4 regions of the Sporosarcina sp. Y352 genome follow, and region 3 is predicted to be linked to each of the others. Evidence: riboswitches for the same ligand, from Rfam matches in the RefSeq annotation. Region 3 holds a riboswitch; each other region holds the start of a gene.
The links. A riboswitch is a leader RNA that binds a small molecule or an ion and turns the genes downstream of it on or off. The one in region 3 is predicted to bind S-adenosylmethionine.

Region 1: linked by a shared signal. The riboswitch ahead of AC1TO6_RS09150 (O-acetylhomoserine aminocarboxypropyltransferase/cysteine synthase family protein) and the one ahead of mtnK (S-methyl-5-thioribose kinase) in region 3 are both predicted to bind S-adenosylmethionine.
Region 2: linked by a shared signal. The riboswitch ahead of metK (methionine adenosyltransferase) and the one ahead of mtnK (S-methyl-5-thioribose kinase) in region 3 are both predicted to bind S-adenosylmethionine.
Region 4: linked by a shared signal. The riboswitch ahead of AC1TO6_RS01820 (methionine ABC transporter ATP-binding protein) and the one ahead of mtnK (S-methyl-5-thioribose kinase) in region 3 are both predicted to bind S-adenosylmethionine.

What each region holds. Positions count from the first base shown of each region.
Region 1 covers NZ_JBXCJE010000004.1:322,236-324,440, forward strand. The annotation lists gene AC1TO6_RS09150 (O-acetylhomoserine aminocarboxypropyltransferase/cysteine synthase family protein) at 27-1,316, opposite strand; SAM riboswitch class I at 1,441-1,556, opposite strand; gene AC1TO6_RS09155 (glycerol-3-phosphate acyltransferase) at 1,700-2,205, shown strand, end outside.
Region 2 covers NZ_JBXCJE010000001.1:545,442-547,646, reverse strand. The annotation lists gene pckA (phosphoenolpyruvate carboxykinase (ATP)) at 1-575, opposite strand, end outside; SAM riboswitch class I at 763-881, shown strand; gene metK (methionine adenosyltransferase) at 1,073-2,205, shown strand, end outside.
Region 3 covers NZ_JBXCJE010000009.1:66,611-68,815, reverse strand. The annotation lists gene mtnK (S-methyl-5-thioribose kinase) at 1-1,046, opposite strand, end outside; SAM riboswitch class I at 1,120-1,222, opposite strand; gene AC1TO6_RS14960 (glycerol-3-phosphate dehydrogenase/oxidase) at 1,440-2,205, shown strand, end outside.
Region 4 covers NZ_JBXCJE010000001.1:348,958-351,162, reverse strand. The annotation lists gene AC1TO6_RS01825 (aminotransferase class I/II-fold pyridoxal phosphate-dependent enzyme) at 1-629, opposite strand, end outside; SAM riboswitch class I at 799-909, shown strand; gene AC1TO6_RS01820 (methionine ABC transporter ATP-binding protein) at 1,012-2,025, shown strand; gene AC1TO6_RS01815 (methionine ABC transporter permease) at 2,015-2,205, shown strand, end outside.

The DNA of each region.
Region 1 (2,205 bases), on a different contig from region 3:
TGTCATAGCCATCTTTCTTCCAAAAATTATACTGTTACAGCTACTGCTGCTTCAATAGCCTGCGCTAAATCTGCAATAATGTCTTCTGCTGATTCAAGACCGACCGATAGTCTAATTAGTTCCTCGGTAACGCCTGATTTTTTCAAATCTTCAGGGCCAAGCTGCTGGTGCGTCGTTGATGCAGGATGGATGATCAAGGATTTTGCATCGCCAACGTTAGCTACGTGCGACCAGATTTTAACGTTGTCAATTACGTTTCGACCAGCCTCACGCCCGCCTTTGATGCCGAAAACGATAATGGAGCCGAAGCCGTTTTTCAAATACTTTTTCGCAAGGTCATATGATGGGTGATCTTCGTTCCCAGTATACGTTACCCATTCAACAGATGGATGCTGTTTCAAGAATTCTGCCACTTTGATAGCATTCTCATTATGTCTTGTCACACGCAGATGCAGTGTTTCAAGTCCTTGTAAGAAGTTAAAGGCACTATCCGGATCCAAGCAAGGCCCAAAGTCTCGCAACAATTGAACACGTAGCTTAGTGGCAAACGCCGCGCCTGCAGTGTCAATTCCATAACGAAGGCCATGGTAAGATTCATCCGGCTCAGTAAAGCCTGGGAACCGTCCTTGTGTCCAATCAAACGTACCCGCATCAACAGCAACTCCACCGATTGTTGTACCATGTCCGCCAATCCATTTCGTTGCAGAGTGGATCACGACATCTGCACCAAATTCGATTGGATTTGAACCGTATGGAGATGCAAACGTACTGTCTATAAGAAGTGGTAGACCGTTTTCATGTGCAATGTCCGCAACCGCTTCAATATCAAGCACATGTAAACTTGGATTACCAATTGTTTCTGCAAATAAAGCTTTTGTTTTATCTGTAATCGCTGCGCGGAAGTTTTCAGGATCCGTTACATCGACAAATTTTACATTGATGCCGTAACGCGGAAGCGTATTAGCAAATAGATTATACGTACCACCATATAAATTGCTTGCCGCGACAATTTCATCACCTGCGCCTGCGACATTTAAGATTGAAAATGCAATAGCCGCCATTCCTGAAGATAACGCAACTGCCGCCGTTCCTCCTTCAAGAAGTGCAATACGTTCTTCAAAAACAGCAACGGTTGGATTTGTAATACGCGTATAGATGTTGCCTGCTTCTTGCAGTCCAAACAATTTTTGAGCATGTTCTGTATCACGAAATACGAATGATGAAGTTCTATGAATTGGAACTGCACGAGAACCTGTTACAGGATCGGGTTTTTGTCCACCATGTAGAAGAAGTGTTTCGGGTTTAAGTTTTGTCAAAGTCATTACCTCCAAAGTTTTTTAGATGGAATTGATTGTGATCCGCGGAGGCGCTGGGGGTATTTTGGAAATAAAAAATAACCCCCTTCGCTTAAGAAGAGGGTTACGCTTTCGCTTTTTCCTCCCCTTATCTTTCAGATCCATCGAACCGATCTGTAGGAAGTAGCACCTTTACAAGCTGGTCGCTTGTCGGTTGCCGGGCATCGCAGGGCCTATTCCCTCCGCCGCTCTTGATAAGAGTTTGTATCATTCAGTTTTCCATCTTGTGACATAGTATAGTAGATAGCGCGAGACAAAGTCAAGAGATTATTAAATAATTTTTCTGAACCTTGCGTTTACCTCTAATGTTACAATTAATTTACCAATGTTTTGGAGGAATGGTTATGTGGTTATGGATTACAAGTGTACTAGTTTCGGGATATGCCATCGGTTGCTTACATGGATCGGTTGTCGCACAGATAATTTCGGGCGTTAACCTAAAAGAAACCGGGGTGAAAAATGCCGGTGCTTCGAATGCCACAATCGTTCTCGGGAAAAAATTCGGCGCACTGGTTGCTGCAATCGATATCGGTAAAGGTGCAGTAGCTGTCCTATTTGTGAGATATTTTGCAGAGAATGCAGGACTTCCAGGAGAAATTGTAGCTTTACTATTATTCCTCGCGGGTACTGCAACCGTGATTGGGCACAACTTCCCGTTTTATATGAAGTTCAACGGCGGCAAAGGAACCGCCACGATTATTGGCGTGCTGCTCGCCATCGACTGGAAGGTTGGACTCGTTGGTTTTGCATTATTTGTCATCGTGGCGCTAGTAACAGACTTTCTCGTGTTTGGCGTGCTGATGCTGTACGTGACGCTCATCGCGATGGCAGTTTGGGCAGAAGGATACGG
Region 2 (2,205 bases), on a different contig from region 3:
TATTCAGTACCACCAATGAGAACGATGCGTTTTTCCATAGACACAATAATGAACGTCTCGGAATTCGTACCGTCAACTGCAGGATCCGCTTTAAAAGAAGGAGCTGAAATGATAGTAAATTGCGCTTCGTGTTTCGAGAGCTCTACTTCAGTCGGGCGAATAAACAATTGATGGACGAATAGGTTATGCCAAGCAAATTCATTCACGACTTGAATGGATAGACGTGAAGCTGGATCTGCACCAGCGAATCCTTTGAAGACGAACAGTTCGTCTTTAACTTTTAAGTGTGTAAGCATTTTATTATATAATGAGTCAAATACATCAGATGAAATCGGACGGTTTACGCTGCCCCAATCGATTTTGTCTTTGGAGGACGCTTCCTCGACAATATATTTATCTTTAGGGGAACGACCTGTATACTTCCCTGTTTGAGCCGTGACTGCTCCATCGGAAGTCAGTTGAGCTTCTCCACGTGATATCGCTTTTTCAACAAGTTGTGGTACTGAAAGTTGAATTTTTATATTTTCACCGGAAAGAAGGTTATTTAGATCGTCGCTAATCTTTGCTGTAATCATAATTATGTACCGTCCTTTACTCATAGTCCCATATAATTGGGTGTCATGTCATCACATTTCTTAAATAGTATAACACATTAAGAATAATAATCTATATTAATCAAAATCTCAAGCAATTAGATGTAAAATCGGCAAAGAAATTTGACAGGGAACAAGTTTTTTCGTAGCATATATAGTTGAACGGATACTCTTATCCCGAGCTGGTGGAGGGGTCAGGCCCAATGAAACCCGGCAACCTGCAATGACTTATTTGTCTGCGCAAAGGTGCCAAACCTGTAGCAAGGCACAGTCCTTGTATGATAAGAGTGAAAGGTGCTTTTAAAATCATGCCTTTCCTCATGTATTAGTACGTGAGCGAAGGGCTTTTTAATTTGTTTAGCCCTTTATCCTCGTGTATAGAGCTCGCAGTGGCTTGTAGTCTTTCCTGAATCCGGGAGGACTCTACATGGGACATATGAGTACCGTATCAATCTCGTAGGATATAAGGAGGAAAAGACATGACTAACCGCCGACTGTTTACTTCAGAATCGGTAACTGAAGGACATCCAGACAAAATGTGCGACCAAATTTCAGATGCTATCCTTGATGCTATTTTGGAGGAAGATCCAAATGCACGCGTAGCATGTGAAACGACAATCACTACAGGACTGGTACTCGTAGCAGGTGAAATCACGACGACTACATATGTCGATATTCCAAAAGTTGTGCGCGAAACTGTTAAAGGAATTGGTTACGTTCGAGCGAAATACGGATTTGATTGGGAAACGTCTGCAGTTCTCACTGCGATCGATGAACAATCAGCCGATATTGCTGCGGGTGTTGACCAAGCACTTGAAGCGCGTGAAGGATTAATGACGGATGACGAACTTGAAGATATTGGAGCAGGCGACCAAGGTTTGATGTTTGGTTATGCTTGTAATGAGACACCAGAACTGATGCCATTACCAATCAGCTTAGCCCATAAACTATCCTTTAAACTTGCACAAGTACGTAAAGATGAAACACTTTCGTACCTAAGACCGGATGGGAAAACGCAAGTGACTGTAGAGTATGATGAAAATAATATACCGGTTAGAATTGATACGATTGTTATTTCAGCACAACATCATCCTGAAGTGACACTTGAGCAGATTCAAAGTGATATTAAGGAATTCGTTATTAATCCAGTTGTACCAACTAATCTAATTGATGAAGAAACAAAGTACTACATCAATCCGACTGGCCGATTTGTAATAGGTGGACCTCAAGGAGATGCGGGTCTGACTGGTCGTAAAATCATTGTTGATACGTATGGCGGTTATGCACGTCATGGCGGTGGGGCATTTTCGGGGAAAGATCCTACAAAAGTGGACCGCTCAGCTTCATACGCGGCTCGTTATGTTGCAAAAAACATCGTTGCAGCAGAACTTGCAGACCGCTGTGAAGTCCAGTTGGCTTATGCAATCGGTGTAGCTCAACCTGTATCGATTTCCATTGATACATTCGGAACAGGTACCGTTGAGGAGAGTAAACTCGTGGAACTGACACGTGAACTCTTTGACCTTCGTCCAGCAGGTATCATTAAAATGCTTAATCTCCGTCGTCCTATCTACAAGCAGACGGCAGCGTATGGTCACTTCGGCCGCACGGA
Region 3 (2,205 bases):
ATTTGTGCAATACCAATAGAGCGGCGGACCAATTCGCAGCCTGCATACCCTAGCATATCGGTAAAGTTCTCATCCATTACATGCGTCAGGAAGCCGTCGAGTTGTGTATATGGTTCATTGGATTCTTCTCTCCAAACTTGAGCGAATGTATCGGCGTACGCATACCAAGCTTCCCGCGCTTGTTCATAGCGCTTCGTTTGAAATTCAGGATGTCCGATTCCATTTAACAACAAGCTTGCGATAAAATGCCCCATGTCAAATCCGAACGGTCCAAAACAAGCAAACTCGGTATCGAATACAACTGTTTTGTCTTCACCCATAAAAATGGCACCACTATGTAAATCACTATGGATGAGCGCATCCGCTTTCGTCATAAACTTATGTTTTAATTTCGCCACTTCTAGCTTTAACTGGTGGTCTTGACTTAGAAATAACACATCATTTTTCAAGCCTTCTTCAAAGAAATTGCTGTCATGCAAATTGTATGGACAATCGAAAGAGAGCTCTTCCGTCATTTCCCGCATAGCCGGATTTGTAAAAGAGGCATTCAACTCTTTCTTTAGTTTTGGATCCAGGTAGAAATCGGACGTATAAAAAGTGGTCTTCGCACTGAATACGCCTATGTCTTTCGCAAATACGGTAGATTCCGTCCCATTATTCAAAGCCGTGCGTCCCATTTCCATCGGATGCATGTCTTCCATCACAACAATTGCCATGATTTCATCCAAAAGATGCACTTTCGGAACAGAACCGGGAATGATGTTATCGTATTCCTGTAATACTTTCGCTTCGAGAACGACCCGGTCGATTGGGATAGGCATTGACTCTCCTACAATCCTCGCGTAAGGTACAGCCTGCTTGAGTATCAAGCTCTTCTGTTCCCCCGTTAATCGATAAACATGATTGATCTTCCCATCACTTACTTCCGTCACAACAACTTCTTCTTGTTCACTAAAGAAGCCACGCTTTTTAACATACATCACAATTTCATCTAATTCTAAGAATGCATAGGTTGCCAGTTCCTGTTGACTACTTGATATATTCATGTTTTATCCTCCTTCTGCATCGTCTATGATGATAAAAAAACCCCTTCAGTTAAGAAGAGGTTTTTCACACAACTTCTTATCTTTCAGCATAAATGCTGTAAGAATTAGCACCGTGCTCAATTGAGTCGGTTGCCGGGCTTCATCGGGCTTTTCCCTCCGCCTGCTCCTGATAAGAGTATATTTATTATTTTTAATTACCATTAGATTCTCACAATGTTATATGAAATTATAGCATGACTTTTACCCATTGTCTATTTAATTGAAACCCACCAAATAGTTAAAACACTGACTATATATTGCTATTTTCTAAACGTTTTGTAAATCAAGAGATTCAGTTATCTAAATTGTAGTATAATTAATGAACGAATAAAATATGTGGAGGCTTTAACTAAAATGACTGAACAATTTAATGAGTTACATAAAAGTGAAGTACTTTCAACATTACAAGCGGAAGAATTTGATGTATTAATCATCGGGGGCGGCATTACGGGGGCCGGAATTGCCTTGGATGCTGCGAGTCGCGGCATGAAAACAGTGCTTGTGGAAATGCAGGATTTTGCTGCTGGGACGTCCAGCCGTTCTACAAAAATGATTCATGGCGGCTTGCGATACCTGAAAAACCTTGAAGTGAAGATCGTTGCGGAAACAGGCAAGGAACGGGCGGTTGTCTATGAAAATGGACCCCATGTGACGAAGCCCGAGTGGCTGCTTTTGCCGATTTATAAGGACGGATCAATGGGTAAATTCAGTACCTCTATCGGTTTACGCGTCTATGATTTCTTGGCGGACGTGAAAAAAGAAGAACGAAAAAGCATGTTGACCAGAGAAAGAGCGTTGCATGCGGAACCTAAACTTAGGGCTGAAGGGTTACTTGGGGCTGGCCGTTTCGTCGAATACCGATCGGATGATGCGAGACTGACGATTGAAGTGATCAAAGAAGCTGTCAGTCAAGGCGCTACTGTACACAATTATACAAAAGTGACCGATTTTATTTATAATGAAGGAAAAGTTACAGGCGTATCCGTAGTTGACCAATTAAATGGCAAAACTAGTGAAATACGTGCAAAAACAATAGTGAACGCCGCCGGTCCATGGGTGGATACATTGAGGGAGAAAGACAACTCCTTGGATTCACGGGAAATTCGTTTGACGAAGGGCA
Region 4 (2,205 bases), on a different contig from region 3:
ATTCCACCGTAAGCGAAGTCGTGAAGGATGGCAATATCATTGGCTTTTGCCAATGCAACCGTTTCTTCGAAGAAAGGTATATTGGCAGTTGCGCTGGTTGGATTGTTCGGGTAGTTCAGATACATTAATTTTGCTTGTTTTTTTTGTTCTTCCGTTAAGGCATTATAATCAGGTAAAAAATCATTCTCGGCTACCAATGGCATTAAATCATATTTAATGTTTGCCAAGCTTACACTTGATAAATAATCGGGATATCCAGGATCCGGAAGCAAAAGTAATTCACCTTCGTTCATTATGGCAAGCGGTAACTCAACCAAGCCGGGTTTTGTACCAAATAGAATTGCGACTTCTGTTGTCGGGTCAATTTGAACATCGTATTCTCGCTTATAAAAGTCGGCAACCGCCTGTTTTAATTCGGGCGTTCCTCTGAACGGGGAGTACCCGTGTGTTGCTGGATCTTCAACCGCTTCTTGAAGTGCTTTTACAATGTGAGGTGGAGTAGGTTGGTCGGGGTTACCACGCCCCAAGTTAATAACGTCTCGACCTTCCGAAAGAGCTTCTTCAACATTTCTTACAAGTGATGCGAAAAAGTGCGGCGGTAAGTTTTTTAATCGATTTGATAGTGCCATTTAATAACCCCGTTTTCTATATAGTAAAAAACTATTATTTTAAGGTTAGTATACATGGAATGCAACTTAATTGACAATACTTCCGAAAAGGATAGCATGATGATAGGTTGACAAATTAATTAGAAATGACTACTATTAATGGTATATCATCAAAACAATAATATAATGGTACTTATCAAGAGAGACTGAGGGATAGGCCCTATGACGTCCAGCAACCCCTTGTGTAAAGCAAGGAAGGTGCTAACTCCTACAGAGTGAACTTCATTCTGAAAGATGAGCTGAAACCTTTTTCGGTGCTTCTTTCTTATTATGAAAGAAGCATTTTTATATGGTCAGGCATCCAGAGATTTCATACTTCCATTTAAAGAAAGAGGAGATTTATATGATACAAATACAAAACGTGTCGAAAGTATATACAACAAAAGAGAGAGTTGTTACCGGCGTTGATAATGTGTCGTTAGACATAAACACAGGAGAGATTTTCGGAATCGTCGGTTACTCGGGCGCAGGGAAAAGCTCACTTATCAGATGCCTCAACTTATTGGAGAAACCAACGAGTGGAACGATTTTAGTCGACGGTTTAAATCTGATGAATCTAAAAGGAAATAAACTTCGTCTGGCGCGTTTGAAAATCGGAATGATTTTTCAGCACTTTTATTTAATCAGCCAAAAGACTGTATTTGAAAATATTGCATTTGCATTACGAGCTGCAAAAACATCTCCCGATAAAATAAATACACGGGTGACAGAGTTGCTTGAAATGGTCGGCCTTTCTGATAAGCGTGACGTCTATCCTGCACAGTTAAGTGGTGGCCAAAAGCAGAGAGTGGGCATTGCTCGTGCGCTCGCGAATAACCCATCCGTTTTGCTTTGTGATGAAGCAACTTCCGCACTCGATCCGAATACAACACTATCAATCTTACGGCTTTTGAAAAAAATCAATAAGGAATTGCGTATTACAATTGTTCTAATTACGCATGAGATGAATGTAGTGAAGGAAATTTGCGATCGAATGGCGATTATGCAAAATGGCAAAGTGATTGAAGAAGGACAAGTATATGATATCTTTTCAAACCCTCAAGAAACATTAACCAAGGAGTTTATCAGTAGTGTCGTATCGTTTGATGTTCCATCAGCAATATTGAGTAGGTGTACGGGACAACTCGTTAAAGTTATGTTTAAAGGGGATGTGGCGGGCGAGGGAATTATCTCAGATATGGTCCAGCAATTTAGGGTACAAGGTAATTTCCTTCATGGCTCGATTGAATATATTCAAGAAATGCCTCTAGGTACTTTTTTAATGGAACTTAAAGGGGAAGATGACGAAATAGAAAAGGCCATTGCCTATATGTCATCGCGGGCTGCCCAAGTGGAGGTTATTGAATATGGGAATTGATATTCAACATGTTATGGAGTTAATGCCTGATATTACGAAAGCATTTGGTGAGACGCTTTATATGATAGGTATTTCTCTTGTCATCGCGCTGGTTATTGGACTGCCGTTAGGAATCCTATTGTTCACCACGGAAAAAGGACTGTTTTTAGAGAACAGGGTATTGAATTCAGTTCTCGGTTT